Regions from separate parts of the Paenibacillus woosongensis genome, predicted to be linked through region 2. Evidence: riboswitches for the same ligand, from Rfam matches in the RefSeq annotation. Region 2 holds a riboswitch; each other region holds the start of a gene.
The links. A riboswitch is a leader RNA that binds a small molecule or an ion and turns the genes downstream of it on or off. The one in region 2 is predicted to bind thiamine pyrophosphate.
Positions count from the first base shown of each region.

Region 1 (6,056 bases), 720 kb from region 2:
TTACCGGTTTTATCCGTATTATTTCCGATGAGGAGGAATAGCGTGGATCCGAATCTCGATCACTATATAGACCGGCTCCAATCGAAGTTTTCGGTGGTCGTCAAGAAGCTGCAAAACGAAATCATGCAGCACCGCGATCTGCCGTTAACGGGGCCGCAGTTCCATATGCTGTCGCTCATAGCGAAGGAGCGAAGCTGCAATGTCACTTATTTGGCGGAGGCACTGGTCGTGAAGCCGAGCGCGATCACGGTTATGCTTGACCGCCTCGTTCAGAACGGCTACGTCGAGCGCAGGCATGATGAGCAGGATCGCCGTGCCGTGCTGTTATCCGTTACGGAGCATGGCAAGGAAGTGTATGAGAAGGCGCGGAAGAAATCCAGGGAAGTGCTGGCTAATTATTTCGCTTGCCTGGATGAGAATGAGAAAGAAGTGCTGGAACGCGTTATAAATAAGTTTGATGAGGTGGGGCGTTTACGCCTTAAAGAGAGAGAAGCTGGTGAAGCATAGGGGAATCGGAAAGATCCAGGTGACTGGATGGCTGTTCCCAGCCCGGCTCGTTGCTTGTACATTTGTGTGGGTTTGCCCGCATTTGCCGATGCCATCGGGAAAAATTTCGAATTTAAGTTTGGAGTTCTTGTATGCGGTCAGAGCGACTAAGCACCTTTGAGGGTGCTTTTTTTGGGTTTAGCTGAAAGTGTGGAGGAGCGGGTTCCACTAAGTTGGAGAGGCTGCCATAATGCAGCGCCAACGGACCGTAGTTCCGCTATACAGGCAAAAAGTTGCTAAACGCAGTGCTAAGGGACCGTAGTTCCGCTATTTACCTAAAATAGGTATACGACATGCGTATTTTTGATAAATAAGAGCTTCTGTGTCCGTAAGCTCGTCAAAATCAGCAAAAAAGTAGGAATAAGTGCTTTGATGTCCGTTAGCTTCCCGGTCGCTTGGTGCTATTTTGCGCATACTTTTGAAGGTAATGGAAACTTGTTAGTCAGGCTGCCTTAGGCTGCATTTGTCATTTAAGGTAATTCGAGTGCTTGGAGTTGCTGCTGGTCTGATCATACTTAGAGCAACTGATGTTACTTAGTCCCCTTGAAATTACATTGTTGAGCTTAGGTAATTCAGGTTTTGGCGTGCTAGCTGATGCTTAGTGCGGGTTATCCTTGGACAAACCATCACGTCAGAACTTTGCTGGCTCGGGGGTGTTTTTTCATTTGTAACGCAATCCGCTAACGAGGTAGAATAAGGTTAATATTTCCGAATTTTAAATCTTTAATGTTTTGGAATTCTGTAATTTTAAACGATGCTGGAACTTGAAAGGGAGAGCATGTTGGGCTCAGGTAATAGCAAAATTGAGCAAAGACCAAGGAGCGGAGGATGTTTATGGAACAATATATACTTGCTCTTGACCAGGGAACTACAAGTACGCGGGCGATTCTGTTTAACAAGCAAGGGGAGATCGTGCACTTGGCGCAGCGTGAATTTCCGCAATATTTTCCAAAGCCAGGGTGGGTGGAGCATAATCCCAATGAAATTTGGGGTTCCACTCTCGCGGTGATCGCTTCCTGCTTGTCGGAGTCAGGGGTTAAGCCGGGGCAGGTGGCTGGAATCGGTATCACGAACCAGAGGGAAACAACGATCATTTGGGAGAAGGAGACCGGAAATCATATCTACAATGCTGTTGTATGGCAATCCCGGCAGACAGCGGATATTTGCGAGGAGCTGATGGCGGCGGGCCATAATCCAGTATTCCAGCAAAAGACGGGACTGCTGATCGATCCCTACTTCTCAGGGACGAAAGTGAAGTGGATTCTGGATCATGTCGAGGGAGCAAGGGAGCGTGCAGAAAAGGGAGAGCTGCTCTTCGGTACGATCGATTCCTGGCTCATTTGGAAGCTGACCGGCGGCCAGGTGCATGTGACCGACTACTCTAACGCTTCGAGGACCTTGATGTATAACATTCATGAGCTATGCTGGGATGACGAACTTCTGGAGCTGCTTCAAGTTCCGAAAGTCATGCTTCCCGAAGTACGCTCATCCTCTGAGGTTTACGGACGGACGGCGCCTTACCATTTCTTCGGACATGAGGTGCCGATTGCGGGAGCTGCGGGCGACCAGCAGGCCGCTTTATTCGGACAAAATTGCTTCGAGCGGGGCATGGTAAAAACGACGTACGGCACAGGCTGCTTCATGCTGATGAATACGGGCGATCAGCCAGTCTCGTCGGGCCATGGCCTCATTACATCGATTGCCTGGGGGATCGGCGGCAAGGTTGAATATGCGCTTGAGGGAAGTATCTTCGTCTCCGGTTCAGCCATACAATGGCTAAGAGACGGTTTGCGGATGTTTAGGGAGTCGAAGGACAGCGAAAGGTATGCCGAACGCGTCCAGTCCACGGAGGGGGTATACGTCGTGCCGGCCTTTGTCGGCTTAGGCAGCCCGTATTGGGACAGCGACGTTCGAGGCGCTGTATTCGGCCTCACTCGGGGAACGAGTAAGGAGCATTTTATCCGCGCAACCCTTGAATCCTTGGCTTATCAGACCAAGGACATTCTAGTGGCGATGGAGAAGGATTGCGGCTACAAGGTGAATACGATGCGGGTGGACGGGGGAGCGGTGTCGAATACGTTCCTGATGGCATTCCAGAGCGATATTCTCGATGTTCCGGTGGAACGTCCGGCTGTGCGCGAGACGACCGCGCTAGGCGCAGCTTATCTGGCTGGGCTTGCCGTAGGATATTGGCGGGATCTTGAAGAAATTCGCCGCATCTGGAGCCTGGAACGGCGATTTGAACCGACAATGCCAGAAAATGAGCGGGAATCGCTCTACAATGGCTGGAAAAAAGCCGTTTATGCCGCTACGGCCTTCAAATAAGGAATGGGCTGCCAAAAGCAGCCCATTTTTGCTTTGTATCGCACGCTTACTCGCTGTATTTCATAATATGTTTTGACTGTATCCCTTAACCTTGTTACACCACAAAACCCGAGCAAGGAGGGGTGACGCATTTTGAAAAGCAGCGATCGTAACAGCAAATTTCTGTTGACTCATCGTGAGCGGGAAGTTTTTGAACTCCTCGTGCAGGATAAAACGACGCGCGACATTGCGGGGCAACTATTCATTAGCGAGAAGACCGTACGAAATCATATTTCTAATGTCATGCAGAAATTGAACGTAAAAGGTCGTGCGCAGGCGGTTGTCGAGCTGATTAAGCTTGGGGAGCTGAAAATCTGACGGTTTGGGCAAAACACGTCAAAAATCGTAAGCCTTCTAATTCCTTGTCCGGAGAGGAAAGGAACTAGGAGGTTTTTTGTTGCTTGAGGCTGAAATAGGAATTGTATTTTAGGGTTGATAATTCCTTATTTTCCATATATTATATATTGGTGAATTGAATAAACGGGAGCTTGGGCCAACCAGGCTGAGAGGATAGCTAATGCGCTGTCGACCGTAATACCTGATCTGGGTAATGCCAGCGGAGGAAACGTTCGAGCCTTTGTGTATACAGAGACCGCTTCTTTCGTTGCGGTCTTTTTGTGTTGCACTTGGCAGCAGCAGCTCCGCTTGAACCCATTCATTCTAAGGAGGAATAGAAATGGCAAGCGAAACCAGCAACAACACAGTAAACCCTGAGTTCCTAGCTTTTCCGGGCAGCCGCAAGGTGTATCTTCAAGGTTCACGGCCGGATATACAGGTGCCCATGAGAGAGATCGCACTTGCGCCGACCGTTCGCGGAGAATCGGAAGAAGAGAATGAACCCGTTCGGGTATATGATTGCAGCGGTCCTTACACCGACGCTAACTATCATGCGGATATTAGGACAGGGCTTCCAGCGAACCGCAAAAATTGGATTCTGGAGCGGGGGGATGTGGAGGTTTATGAAGGCAGGAGCATAAGACCTGAGGATGATGGATACCAAACAGAAAAGCAGCTTGATCAGACGGAGACATTCCCCGGCCTGCGCCGTAAGCCTTTAAGAGCTAAAGCCGGCCGCAATGTGACGCAGATGCATTACGCAAGAAAGGGTATCATCACGCCCGAAATGGAATACATTTCAATCCGGGAGAACGTGACTCCGGAATTCGTACGCAGGGAAGTCGCCGAAGGCAGAGCGATTATTCCCTCCAACATCAATCATCCTGAAAGCGAACCGATGATTATCGGCCGTCATTTTCTGGTCAAAATCAATGCAAACATCGGCAACTCGGCCGTCGCCTCCTCCATTGAGGAGGAAGTGGAGAAGATGAGATGGGCGACCCGTTGGGGCGCTGACACGATTATGGATCTTTCCACGGGGAAAAACATTCACACGACGCGGGAGTGGATCATCCGCAATTCACCGGTGCCTGTAGGCACAGTCCCGCTCTACCAGGCATTGGAGAAGGTAGGCGGGAAGGCCGAGGCATTGAGCTGGGAAGTCTACCGCGATACATTGATCGAGCAGGCGGAGCAGGGCGTCGACTATTTTACGATCCATGCCGGAGTGCTCCTGCGGTATATTCCGTTAACGGCTAAGCGTGTCACAGGCATTGTGTCTCGCGGCGGATCCATCATGGCAGCCTGGTGCCTTGCTCATCATCAAGAAAACTTTCTTTATACCCATTTTGAAGAAATCTGTGAAATCATGAAAAGCTATGACATCGCCTTTTCGCTTGGCGACGGCCTGCGGCCGGGTTCGATTGCGGATGCTAACGACGAAGCTCAGTTCGCTGAGCTCGAGACGCTCGGCGAACTGACCCAAATTGCTTGGAAACATGACGTTCAGGTGATGATCGAAGGGCCAGGTCACGTACCGATGCACTTAATTAAAGAAAATGTAGACAAACAAATGGAGATATGCCAGGAGGCTCCTTTCTATACGCTGGGTCCGTTAACTACGGATATTGCTCCAGGCTACGATCACATTACTTCAGCGATAGGAGCGGCTATGATCGGTTGGTTCGGGACGGCTATGCTGTGTTATGTGACGCCTAAGGAACACCTCGGCCTCCCTAATAAAGACGATGTTCGCGAGGGAGTCATTGCTTATAAAATAGCTGCACATGCAGCTGATCTAGCGAAGGGACATCCTGGGGCCCAAGAAAGAGATAACGCGTTATCCAAGGCCCGGTTCGAATTCCGCTGGCGGGACCAGTTCAACCTCTCGCTCGATCCTGAGAGAGCTCTGGAGTATCATGATGAAACTCTGCCCGCGGAAGGAGCCAAGACCGCTCACTTCTGTTCCATGTGCGGCCCTAAATTTTGCAGCATGCGAATCACTCAGGACATCCGCGATTATGCCAAGCAGCATGGAATTGAAGAAGAGGAGGCTATCGCCAAAGGCCTTGAGGAAAAATCACGGCAGTTCAAGGAAGCGGGAAATGTCATTTATCGTTAAAAATGTTTCCTGATTTATCAAGCTTAGGTATGTAGGATGTCGTGCACTAAATGGAATTCATGTATCTAATTGCACTCTAAGTGAATGGTTTAGAGGATTAAATGGATTTTACGCACCTAAAGCCAAGAATTCAGCCATGGTTGACAATTCCCTTACTTCTAACGACATGAAATCCATTTAAATCCTTCTTTCCTTCCTTACTGCAGAAATGAACTGCTATAAATCCATTTATAATAAATTGAACTAGAAAGTTCAACTTATTATAGCCATAAAACCATCCAGCCCCCTCCATATGGAGGGGGCTGGATGGTTTTATGGTCACCTGTGCTAGAGCGATTTCAGATAGTCTACAATCGTTTGCAGCCCTTTATCGAAATTCTCCAGATTGAAGTGCTCGTTGGGAGCATGGAGATTCTCGTCGGGAAGCCCAAAGCCCATCATGACGGCCGGGGCATTCAGGACGCGCGATAATGTTTCGACAATCGGGATGGAACCGCCGTCGTGCGTAAACAGGGCGCGGGTGCCGTATACGCGTTCGTATGCGTCCGCGGCTTTCTGCAGCATCGGATTCGCTGGATTGATAGTGAACGCCCGGGCTTTCTCGACTTGGACGATGTTCAACTTGGCGCCAGGCTGTACGTGCTGCTTGAGGTGCGCCTCGATTTTATCCAGAATATCCTGAGGATCC
Region 1 is NZ_CP126084.1:1,591,649-1,597,704, forward strand. It holds gene QNH46_RS06930 (MarR family winged helix-turn-helix transcriptional regulator) at 43-507, shown strand; gene glpK (glycerol kinase GlpK) at 1,381-2,871, shown strand; gene QNH46_RS06940 (helix-turn-helix domain-containing protein) at 3,004-3,228, shown strand; TPP riboswitch at 3,381-3,492, shown strand; gene thiC (phosphomethylpyrimidine synthase ThiC) at 3,587-5,368, shown strand; gene QNH46_RS06950 (dipeptidase) at 5,696-6,056, opposite strand, start outside.
Region 1: another riboswitch for thiamine pyrophosphate. It lies ahead of thiC (phosphomethylpyrimidine synthase ThiC); the one in region 2 lies ahead of thiE (thiamine phosphate synthase).

Region 2 (6,056 bases):
CATCCCCGGTGTTACATTCTTCACCTGCTTGAAGCCTTTACTGGCAAGCAGTTGGCAAGCCAGGTCGCTGCGGCTGCCGGTCCGGCACACTACATAGATTTCCTCGTCCGGATTCAGTTCGCCCGCACGCAACTCCAGTTCTCCCAGCGGAATAGATCTCGCACCGGGAATGTGGCCGAAGGCATATTCCGCTGGCTCGCGCACATCAAGAATCGTGATGGCATCCTTCGCTGCGATTTTGACCTGCAGATCTTCATTCGAAGCGACATAGGGGTGCTTCTGCTCCGCTTTGATCTCGTCGGGACGCGATCTGCGAAGATAATGCCTGAGAATGTTATTCTCTTCAATCGTGCCTAAATATTGATGACCTGTATTTTTGGCCCAGCCTTGAATATCCGCCAGCGAACCGCGGTCTGTGGCCTGAACCTCGATCACTTGGCCAGGATTCAACTCATCCATGGCCTTCTTGGTTTTTACTATGGGCATCGGACACGAAAGTCCTTTACAGTCCAGCGTTTTATCGACTTGCAGCTTCTGCACTTGTGGTTCAGACAATTCGATTCCTCCCTTTCATCATTTAAGAACTTTCCACACGAGCCTAATTTTGATTCATCGCTTCATACATGGTACATATACCCCTATGGGTATAAATCTTAAAGCAGAATCTTTACGTTGTCAACAAAGATTGTCAAAAGCTTGGGGCGGTAATAATAGCCAGGACAAAAAACCTCTTCTTGCGAAAGGCGATGCCGCCCACAAGAAGAGGTTTTTCACTTGCGATTGCTTCCGATTTTCTAATTGCTGCGTCTAGCGCATCATCATATGATTGAATCTTTCCGGCGCAAACGCCGGATAATAGCTGGGCAATTTCAGGCCTTCGATGACATCCGCCACGATTTTGGCCGTAATCGGGCTGAGCAAAATCCCGTTGCGATAATGGCCAGCCGCAAACACGATCTGGTCCGAAGCTTCGAGGGCCCCCAGCAAAGGACGGCCATCCTGGGTGGAAGGGCGCAGTCCGGCCCATTGGTGAAAGGGGATTTCCCCTTCCAGAGAAGGAAACAGCCGTTTATTCCATTTGCGCAGCCGCTCGATGCCCTTCTCCGTTACCGAAGTATCGAATCCAGCAATATCCTCGGATGCGCCGCATACGACGGTACCGTTATTTTTGGCGACCACGTATCCTTGATTGTTGAACACCATACCCCTCACCGTATGCCGAGCGTTATCGTAAGCGCATATTTGCCCGCGGATCGGATAAATCGGAAGGGGAAGCGCAATCGTTCCGGAAAGTTCCTGGGCCCAAGCGCCGGAGCATACAATTAAGCGATCTGCCGGGAATTTTCGGCCATCCTTGGACTGCAAGACGATCTCGCGGCGCAGAGACTGCGGCTGCTCCTGCAGCAGACCGAACAGCTGTCCTTGACCCAGTGCCAGTGGTGCTTGCGTTTGCTCCGGCATTTTACCAGGGCCTGGCAGCCAATCGACAATGTCCACGCTCTCCAAATGCTCGAAAATACGGACGCCCATATTCCGGCAAACGTGCTCTAACGCCTGCACATAATGCGGCGCATAAATATGGCTCTCCTCCGGTGTATATAGTCCCGCCTTGACTTCGCTGGAGATCCCCGGCTCGATCCGCCGAAGCTCCTCCCCTTCGACAATCCGCCCGGAGGAACCGAATTCCCGCTGCCAGAGCAGCCTGCCCTCCAAGGCCAAAATATCCGCTTCATGGTATACCGCATAAAGGCTACCAGAGTTGGCATATTCAAAGGCTTCTCCCGACATCTGACTGATCTCCGCTTGCCATGTGGGATACAGCCGCAGGCTGTCCAGGCATAGTCGAAAGAATTCGTCCGGCTCCTCCAGGTTTTCGGAGTATGGCGCCAGCATACCGGCGGCTGCTCCCGAGGCTTGACCGCCGCATTTGCCGATTTCCAGCAGAGTTATGTTATGCCCCCGCTTCCGCAATTCAAAGGCGCAGGACAATCCGATAACGCCGCCGCCCATAATAACAATATTCTGCATCATGCTATCGCTCCCAAGCGCCATTTTTCATAGGGCTATTTCAAAATAAACTGTTCCAGGCCACTGCTCGCGGAAGCGTACTTCTTCCGGGCAATTCGTCCGGATAAATAAGCAAGCCGTCCCGCCTCTATCGCGTGCTTCATGGCGGTTGCCATCATGACCGGATCCTTCGCCTTGGCTACCGGAGTGTTCATAAGCACCCCGTCTACGCCCAGTTCCATCGCCTTCGTGACGTCACTGGCCGTCCCAAGCCCGGCATCCACGATAACGGGCACGCCCGCTTCCTCTACAATCAGGCCTAAATTGTAAGGATTCAATATGCCGAGCCCCGTGCCGATCGGCGCTGCTCCCGGCATGATCGCAGCAGCCCCGGCTTCTTCAAGCCGGCGGCAGATGACCGGATCGTCCGAAATATAAGGAAGCACCGTAAATCCTTCTTTGACCAGCATTTCCGTTGCCCTAAGCGTCTCAATCGGGTCGGGCAGCAACGTCTTCGCGTCCGCGCTGATCTCAACCTTGATCCAATCGCTGAGGCCGGAGGCTCTGGCAAGCCGCGCAATCCGGACCGCTTCCTCGGCCGTGCTTGCGCCTGATGTGTTCGGCAAATATTGAAAGGCGCCATCCTCGATATGCTGCAATATGGAATCATCCTCTACCGCGTCGAGATTAATGCGCCGAATAGCAAATGTAAGCACTTCCGCCCCGGAAGCTTGGATCGCTTCCTTCTGCACGAACGGGTTGGGAAACAGCCCTGTGCCAATAAAAAAACGCGACGACAGCGAGCGACCGCCGATACGCAAAACATCGTCCCGCATCCGTTTAACCCCCTCCCACAAAATGAACCAGCTCGATGACCATCCCTGCAGACACCGTGGTATCCGCCCACTGCTCGGGGGTCAAAATCACACCGTCCGCTTCCACGATAACCGGCTTGCCCGTCAAGCCGAAATGGGCGATCACATCCTGAACAGTTCCCGCCTGCAAGCTGTGCTTAACGCCATTCACCTTCAACTCAACGATTTGCGTATTTTCCATGATGCGCTCCCCCTTGCTCCAGTTTGCGAATAAAGGCCTCGCATGTCCCCTTTACGTCCGGACTGCCTACAATTTCGGTCACCGCGCAAATTCTCGTTGCCCCGGCAGCGATCACTTCATCCGCATTGTGCAGCTTGATGCCGCCAATCGCCACGAACGGAATCCGGATTTTCTCCGCCACCTCACGGACATAGGAGAGCGTCACCGGCGTTGCATCCGCCTTCGTAGCCGTCGGGTATATGGGACCAACGCCGATATAGTCTGCTCCCTGCTGCTCTGCCAGCAGCGCTTCCTCGATCGCATGCGTGGAAATGCCGATGATTTTCCCGCCGACCAGCTCCCTGGCCACGGGAAGCGGTGTGTCGCCCTGGCCCAGATGAATGCCGTCCGCATCCACCTCAAGCGCAATATCGATATAATCGTTGATGATTAACGGAACGTCATACCGGCGTGTCAATTCGCGAAGCCGCTTCGCCTTCTCCAGCACAGCCGCCCGCTCGCTGTGCTTGTCCCGAAGCTGCACGATATCTGCACCGCCAAGAATAGCCTCCTCCATCACTTCGGCAAGCTCCCTGCCGGGATGGCTTCTTTCATCGGTAATAGCGTACAAACGAAACTCTCTCATCTGCCAACTCTACCTCCGTTTTGTATTTACCGGCTGCAAGACACAAAAAAGCCATTCGAGAATACACGAATGGCTTTAAATTCGATATGTTCTCTACGCCAGCATTACCTGGATCAGATTAACGGTCAGGAACATCAGGTTCCAATCTCAGCCGGACTTTATCCAGCACCCGCACTCCATATTCAGTTACTCCCACTATAACTTACCTTAGTAACCTTGGCAAGATTATCCGAACCCTCATTTGCGAACGACGGAATAGCCTTTATCCTGCAACAGCTGAACGATGCCGTCTTTGCCGGCGAAATGCGCTGCGCCAACCACAATGAAATATTCCGCTTTCTTGTCGCTTTTCAGGTATCCATCGATTTTATCGGCCATAACGATATTCCGGTCGGTCAGCATCGCTTTGTAATACTCCGGATCCTCGATCATGCTCTCGGTGAACTCAAGCAGTTTCTGATCATCCCCTGATTTCCACATAGCGGCCATATCGTCCACAAGTTCAGCCGAAACATCGAAGTTGTCCAAGGCGGTATTTAGGTTTTTCTCCTGCAATTCGCTGGAGAACCCGTCGAGCATGCTCAGTTGGGACTCGTAGGTTTCCAGTTCCAACACCGGCAGCTTGCGTTCTATGGCTTTCTGGATGAAATACAGGTCGATTCCGGCAGAGGCTTCATAACCTGACTGCATCGATTTAAGCGTGCTGATGGTACTCTCGACGACCCATGGCTTGAAGACATCAAAGGCGTTTGGCTCCAGGCCGTTTTGCTGCAAAATATCCTCAAGCTTCGCATATGTCTCCTTGGACACATGATCCTTCAAAGTCGTACCGTCCTGATACATCCCCATATCCAGGATCAGCTTCTGATTGGCTTCATCAGCAGCCTTGCTAAGGTCAATTTCTACCCCCAAATAATCCGCTTCGGCAAAAGCATCCTCGAATTCCGAACGCAGCGGATAAAAGCTGTCGTCCGCAATATGCATCGATCCTACCAGATAGACCGTATTGCCGCCATGTTTGACTTCCCACATGAAGCCGCGGGCACCTTCCCCCGTAGCTTCGGAGATAAGAAACACTGTGCGGGATTGCTGATTCCAATGCACCTTGTAGCCTGCCGCTTCGCCAACGATTCTAATCGGAGCGTACGTCTCGCCGTTAATCAGCTCTGTCTTGCTGTTCAGCGCAATCTCCTTGCCGTCAATCACGACATGAATCGTATCATCCTGTACATCGCTTAGCTCCACATTCATCGCTTGCAGCGTTGATTTCAGCGGTACCAGCGTTGTTCCGTGATCAACAATAGGCGCATTCGTTGCGAATTCAACGTTTTGGTTGTTGATCTTGACCGAAGCTGGCTGTGGAGCAGCCATAGCCGGGGCCGCTGTGGCAAGCAAGCCTACAGAAATAAAGAGGGATAAGAGCGATCGTTTCCAATTTTTCATGTTCATCTTCTCCTTTGTTACAATGATATTTTTGAAATTCACACGGAGTTAAATCTTGTACGCCTTCATCGCTTTGCGCAGCTCCTTCATCGTCGGACGCTTGCCGTACAGCAGGACTCCCGTGCGGTAAATCTTGGCGGCCAGCCAGCTGAAGAAGACGATAGCGACAATAAGGATCAGCAGAGACAGCCCTACCTCCAGCAGCGTTGCATCCCCTGCGCCATACCGCAGCAGGATCGTGACCGGAGACACGAACGGGATGTAAGAGCACACCTTGAGCAGAAGGGAATTCGGAGACGATAAGCTAAACATCGCCACATAGAATGCTGCCAGAGAAAGCATCGTGATCGGCATCACCGCCTGGCCAAGATCCTCCGTGCGGCTGACAATGGAGCCGACCGCTGCGTACAAAGTCGCATAGAGGAAATAGCCCAGAATATAGAAGATAAGACCAACAAGCAAAATGGATAGATCCATTTGCGATAAATCCAAATTCAACTCGGCCAAGGATGCCTGATTGTATGGCAATGCAAGGTTGATGGCAACTACGGCGATGAAGATGGCGATCTGCAGCAGGCCGACCAGGAACATGCCTAGAATTTTGCCGAACATTTGCGTCAGCGGTGAAACGCTCGTTACCAGAATCTCCATGATCCGCGAGCTTTTCTCCGAAGTTACCTCTGCGGCAATCATGTTGCCGGTCATCATATTGGTCATGAAGAACAGAACGATCAGGCCGTATACAATAACGTAATTGATCGCCGCCGGCTTAGAGCCTTCATTTGCATCGGCAGCACTGCCCGTTCCTGCGGCCTGTTCGGCCTTCAGCTCTTCGATGATTACGGGAGCGCTTATCGCCGCGATTTGCTCCTCGGTTAGGGAGCTTCCACGAGTGACGTATTGCATTTTCACGTTCTCCAGTGCG
Region 2 is NZ_CP126084.1:870,419-876,474, reverse strand. It holds gene QNH46_RS03830 (sulfurtransferase TusA family protein) at 1-486, opposite strand, end outside; gene QNH46_RS03825 (FAD-dependent oxidoreductase) at 808-2,031, opposite strand; gene QNH46_RS03820 (thiazole synthase) at 2,064-2,843, opposite strand; gene thiS (sulfur carrier protein ThiS) at 2,848-3,063, opposite strand; gene thiE (thiamine phosphate synthase) at 3,041-3,688, opposite strand; TPP riboswitch at 3,762-3,871, opposite strand; gene QNH46_RS03805 (TraB/GumN family protein) at 3,926-5,131, opposite strand; gene QNH46_RS03800 (ABC transporter permease) at 5,180-6,056, opposite strand, start outside.

Region 3 (6,056 bases), 690 kb from region 2:
CGGCATGGCTTCATCGCAGGTTCGTCCAAACCCCCTATCTCATACAGCAGCGCATTCCGCTTGCTGAATACGATGCCAGGCCGCTAGACCTGCGCGTTACCGTTCAGCGCGGCGCCTTCGGCACATGGGGCATCACTGGGATGTTCGTCAAGATCGCTCCCATGAACAGCTTTCTCTCTAACCTTGGCAAAGGGGGACAGCCATATCCCGTAGAAGTGCTGGCGCAATGTCTTCCCCCAAAAACGGTACCGGATATCCTTTACCATGTAGAATATGTATCGCTCACCATAGCGAAGCATTTATCCTCACGCCTCCCTCTGCTCGCAGACATCGGGATCGACATTGGCTTGACTGAGAAAGGGCAGCTCTATTTCATCGAATGCAATGGCAGAGATCAGCGTTACGGTTTCAGAAAGGCCGGATTGACAGGCATTTGGAAAGATACGTATCAGCGGCCTATGGATTTCGCGAGATATTTATATGACCGAGATAAAATTCAAGACTGACATAACTAATAGAAGTCCAAATTCGCACAGGCGAATCTGGACTTCTATGGTTCGTGCTATTCAGTATCGTACATCCGAAATTCCAAACAAAGGATGTATATTCGCCAGACTGTAAGCCGCTGCGACTGCGGAGGCCAGCAAAAGCAGCAGCCCCAGATCGTATAACGTAAATTCAGAGGTATAATAATAGGTTCTGCGCCGGCTATTGTGGAACGACTTGGATTCCATAGCTACCGCTACGCGGTGAGCCCGGCGAATGCTTTGCGATAACAGCGGCACAGCATACAGCTTGGCTTGCTCGATCCAGCCGCGGACGCCGCGGCTATGCCGTACCCCGCGAATCTGCAGAGCGCTGCGCCGGATCAGGAACTCCTCCCATACCATCGGCAGCAGCCGGACCGAGGCCATGAAGCTGTAGGCGTATTTCGGTGCAAGCTTAACTTTCTGCATCAGGGCATAAAACAAGGCGACCGAAGAGGTCGTTAGTACATACAGCAAACCCTCAGCGGCAAAAGTAACCGATTTGAAGCCGATATGAATTCCCCGATAGAAGCTTTCCTCTGATATGCGGATGATTCCCCATTTCCACCAAAGCGTATCCCCTTTGCCAAAGAGGATCATCGTAATGGAGGAGGATACAAATACGAGCAGCAGAGGGAGAAGCAGCAGCATGATTTTCCATGGAGGATGCCCGCTCATCAGAAATAGAACGAGAAAGACAGTTATGGCCTGATAAGCAATAAAATCCAAGCTATGCGTAAATAAGGTCAATAGAAACAGCAGCACGATCATCCCCAGCTTGGCGGCAGGATTAGCACGGTGCAGCCAGGTTGTTCGCCTAGGCGTTAGAAATTGTTTCATCGGTTTCCCTCTTCCTGTGCAAGGCGCCTTATCCGCTCTCCCCGCTCCGTCCTCCGCTGGGACACGACTGATCCTTCCCGGACCTCCCAACGATGGGTTGCAATGATATCCGCAATCTTCTCTTCATGCGTTACCATGATAATCGAGGTTCCCTGTCGGCGCAGCTTCTCGCAAACCTGCAGAATCGCAAAGGTATTTACGGCATCCTGGCCGAAGGTTGGTTCGTCCAGCAGCAGAATGGGTTTATTCAACACCGCAGCGCCAGCCACGCTTAATCTCCGCTTTTGCCCAAGGGAGAGCTGATAAGGATGGCGGTGATTCAGCCCCTCTAGGCCAAAGGTCAACATAGCATCGTCGACCCGCTCCGCTACGAGCTTCTCCGTTAATCCTTCCAGCCGCAAGGAAAAAGCGATTTCCTCTGCCACCTGCTCAGCAACGAATTGAAATTCTGGATTCTGGAACACAAAGCCGATATGGGATGCAGCCTGCTCTACATGCTTATCTCGCTTGTTCCTGCGCCAGCGGCCCTTCCTTGCGCTCCGGCCGGGCGCCCTGTCATCCAAAGGCTCTCCAATTAGTAAATAAGTTCCTTCCGAGCGAAGCAGTCCCATCAGGCTCAGCAGCAGCGAGCTCTTTCCCGCTCCGTTTGGCCCGGTAATCGCAATGAAGTCGCCTGGGGAAACGGAAGCCTGCTCGATCTTAATGACCGGTTTGCCGTGCCTGAGGCCCTTGAACCGGGACAGCTCCAGCAGCTTCAAGGTCGTTCCAGAGGATGCCTGCGCATCCTGAGGAACTGGTTCAAGAAGCGCCTCTCCCTCCGGCGATAAGAAATAATGCTCCCATACGCCGGGATACCAAATACCGAACTCCTTCAGCTCGGATTGATACGTGCTGAACACCTCTTGCGGCGTTCCCTGTCCGAGCAGCTGTCCTTCCGGACCAAAGAGAACGACCCGGTCGACAAAACCGGCAATTTCCTCAATCCGATGCTCGACAATAATTAGCGTTCGATCGGGGGAGATCTTCTTGACTGTCTCCCAAATCTGTTCCCGGCCTTCCGGATCAAGCAGCGCGGAGGGCTCGTCTAGAAAGAGCACCTGGGGATTGGAGAGCAGCACCGAGGCCAGAGCCAGCCGCTGCTTCATCCCCTGGGACAATGTGTCGATTTGGACATGCAGCTCCGGCATATGAAGGCCGACCGCCTCGAGCACCTCCCCCATTCGTCCCTGCATCTCGTTTTGCGGAACGGCAAGATTTTCGAGAACAAAGGCTAGCTCCTCATCCACATAAGGCATACAAAATTGGGTATCCGGGTCTTGAAACACGAATCCCCAGGATGGGGGCTGTATCCGCTCTTCGCAGCGCATGGGCACCTCGACAAGCGAAGGTATAATACCTGAGAGCACCTGCAGCAGGGTAGATTTCCCGCTCCCGCTCGGGCCCAGCAGCAATACCTTCTCCCCCTGCTGTACATGCAGCGTAAGATCTTTAAAAACGAAGCGTTCCTCACCGGGGAACTTGAGCCGAAGCCCGGTTACGCCCGCTGCTATAGCCGCTGCCCGGTTCTGCTGGTCACTTGCTGCGGCGGATGTCAATATAGGCATCATCGCTTAATCGTCCAGCGCCGCATAATCTTTATCCTCAACAGGACGCAGCAAATTGGTTACTCCCGTAGCCTCTACTGCCTTCACGATTCCATAGGCCAGATATCCGCAAATCAGGGCAGAACTGATGGCGCGCATGCCGTATTTGGCAATCAGCAGCCAGGTCGGATAATCCTGGATGTATCCGTAATAAATGTCCGGGATCAGCGAACCTACCGCTGCGGCTACACCCGCCAAAGCCGCCACCGATGCCGAATAGTTCTTGTAGCGGAATGCCGCGAATACCAATTCGGCACCCAGCCCTTGGAGCACACTGTACATGACAAGCTGTATGCCCCACTCGCTGCCGAACAATATCGATACATGCGCGGCGGCAATTTCAGCGATTAGAGCTACGCCAGGCTTGCGAATCAATAAAAATACCAGCGTCGACGCCATGAACCACATGCCGTAGACGAGCTCATCCGCCTGCGGAAAAAACGAGAACAGATTATAAACCGCGCTCCAAAAATAATAAACTACTCCCAGGACGATTGAGACGAAAATCGTTACGAGCAAATCGCTCAGCTTCAGCCCCCGACCGCCTTTTCTTTGTACTGCATTTTGCATTACCGTCATCTCCCCTTCTTCTTGCCTCTTTGAAATAGTATGGCTAAACAAAACAAAAAAACCGCTGGATATGCTCAGGCGGCTGTATAGGTTCATAGGCACGAAGAGACCTTGAACAACGGATTATCTACGCTGGCATTATCCAGATCAGATTAACGGTCAGCAGCGGATTAAACTGCAATCTCAGCCTGATTCCTCTCAAGCTCCCGTATCACTATGCGATTGATTTAACCATACAACAAGAGATGCCGCAGTAGCAAGCATTATTTAATTATTACAGCATCGTTGTTGATTTCATTTGTATTATATGTCAATATAGTCGGAAGTGGAAAACGGCAGCACCATTGTTCAGCATAGGAATTAGGGGGAACCAATTTGATCGCAAAATGGATGAAATGGATGACGGAGCTTACCTCCCGGAAATGGATCTCCCGGCTGATGGGCCGGTTCTCACACTCGGAAGCAAGCCGGATTCTTATTCCTGCTTTCGCTAAATCCTATGGCATTCCGCTAGATGAAGCCGAAAAGGACATTAAAGAATACCGGACGCTGAACGAATTTTTCACGCGCAGGCTCAAGCCGGACATGCGCCCGATTCATTCCCTTCCGGAAGGGATGATCAGCCCCGTCGATGCATTAATTACTGCAATGGGAGAAATTCAAACAGGAACAATTCTTAACGTCAAGGGCCAGGACTACTCTTTGGAAGAACTGCTTAATTACTCCCCGCGCGCGCATAGCTATAATCATGGCTTTTTCTTCGTGCTATACCTTAGTCCGACCGACTATCACCGCATTCATGCCCCAATAACGGGAAGCAAGCTGGAGAGCGAGCATATAAAAGGAAAGGTCTATCCCGTCAATGATTTTGGAATGAGAAATATGCGGAAGGTACTCAGCCGCAATGAACGGCTAATCACATATATCTCCCACGACCTCGGAGAAGTTGCCGTAGTCAAAGTCGGGGCCATGAACGTAAGCAGCATTAAATATACGGATGCCGAAGCGAAGCACTGGAACCGGGGAGACGATATGGCTTATTTCGAATTCGGCTCAACCGTCGTCCTGCTGGTCGAGAACGATACATTTGAGCCCCTTCCTGAGCTTGCCCCAGGCTCTAAGGTCAAAATGGGAGAGCCTTTAGGGAGATTTCACACCGCTGGCAAGCGTTCCATGACAGCCCATTCTTGATTTGACGAACCAGCTGGACTGAAATTTTATACATTTTTCGAGCAGGCCATCCTCTATAGAGGATGGCCTGTTTAGCTATCTTAGGGCTAAAATTACTCCACCGTAATTGAGCCAACTTGTGTTTGCAGCAGGATTTGTCCACCACCGCCATTGATCTGGCTCGTTCCTTCTGCAGCTCCGGTAATTTTCCCCATGTCGTTCTTAATCACAAGCGTGCATTGCACAGCATTGTCCAGGGCTGCATGGATATTTCCGATCTCCGTCTGGACATGAAGCTGGCCTTGGCCGCTCAATTCGGCTATGCGCACGTCAACGCTGCCCGTAGACGTTGCTACGGAAGACTGTCCCGAAATGCGGACATTATCCAATTTAACCTGCCCGACTTCACTGCGGATGCTGTAGCTTCCTTTCAGGTCATGGAGCTCAACATTGCCAACATCAAGCCGGATATCATAGCTCTCTAAAGCTGCCGGCACCTCTATCTCGTAATCGATCATGAAATCAGAGAACCCATATTTCTTTTCCGCCCATTTCCATAGACTCGAGTCAGGATCATCCTTCGGATGCGTCACGATCCTCAATTGCCGCCCTTCTCAATCACGGATACCTCCGCTTGCTTCAATATGCGCTGCCTGCTCTCCTGGTGAGTCGATTTCCCAAACCATACCACGGCATGAACGCGGATTTCCTCCCCGTCATAAGCGCTGACTTTCATATTGCCGACCGTATGGTCGAGACTAAGCCTTGTCGCCTTGCCCACCTGCTGGTACGTAGAGATTTCCCGGAACAAGCCTGCCTCCTTGCTCCTTTGCCCCCACTTATCCGCAGCATGGATGACCGATTGCTCCAACGAACTTGCGGCCTGGACAATCACTTCATCGGATTTATCTTGAATACCGCAACCAGCCAGCATGGCCAGCGTTACTGCCGCCGCCGTCATCGTAATGGAATTCAGCCGGCTTCTGTGTTTATTTCTGATACGACTCATAATCCGCTCCTGCCTCCTATTGTTCTCCTTCTGCACTTTGCTTAAGTTACATTGTGTATACCCGTTATGTAAGTGAAGAAATTCCCTCATAGGTACTCTCTTAATTGTAACCATTAATTTATTTGGCTCCACAGGCTGAAGACCGGAGTTAATCCCAGACCTGGGGCTAGGATGCGGCTTCCCCAAGATGATCCGAAGGAATAAGAGGCTGCCGGAGCAAACTCTCCTTGGCCTCTGCCTTGAATCAGTCCTAGAGCATGAGCCGCATTTACGGAAGCTTGTGCCCAATCGGCGATT
Region 3 is NZ_CP126084.1:1,556,269-1,562,324, reverse strand. It holds gene QNH46_RS06780 (YheC/YheD family endospore coat-associated protein) at 1-506, shown strand, start outside; gene QNH46_RS06775 (energy-coupling factor transporter transmembrane component T family protein) at 567-1,367, opposite strand; gene QNH46_RS06770 (ABC transporter ATP-binding protein) at 1,364-2,974, opposite strand; gene QNH46_RS06765 (ECF transporter S component) at 2,978-3,580, opposite strand; TPP riboswitch at 3,688-3,800, opposite strand; gene asd (archaetidylserine decarboxylase) at 3,956-4,771, shown strand; gene QNH46_RS06755 (DUF4097 family beta strand repeat-containing protein) at 4,864-5,343, opposite strand; gene QNH46_RS06750 (hypothetical protein) at 5,349-5,759, opposite strand; gene QNH46_RS06745 (S-layer homology domain-containing protein) at 5,873-6,056, opposite strand, start outside.
Region 3: another riboswitch for thiamine pyrophosphate. It lies ahead of QNH46_RS06765 (ECF transporter S component); the one in region 2 lies ahead of thiE (thiamine phosphate synthase).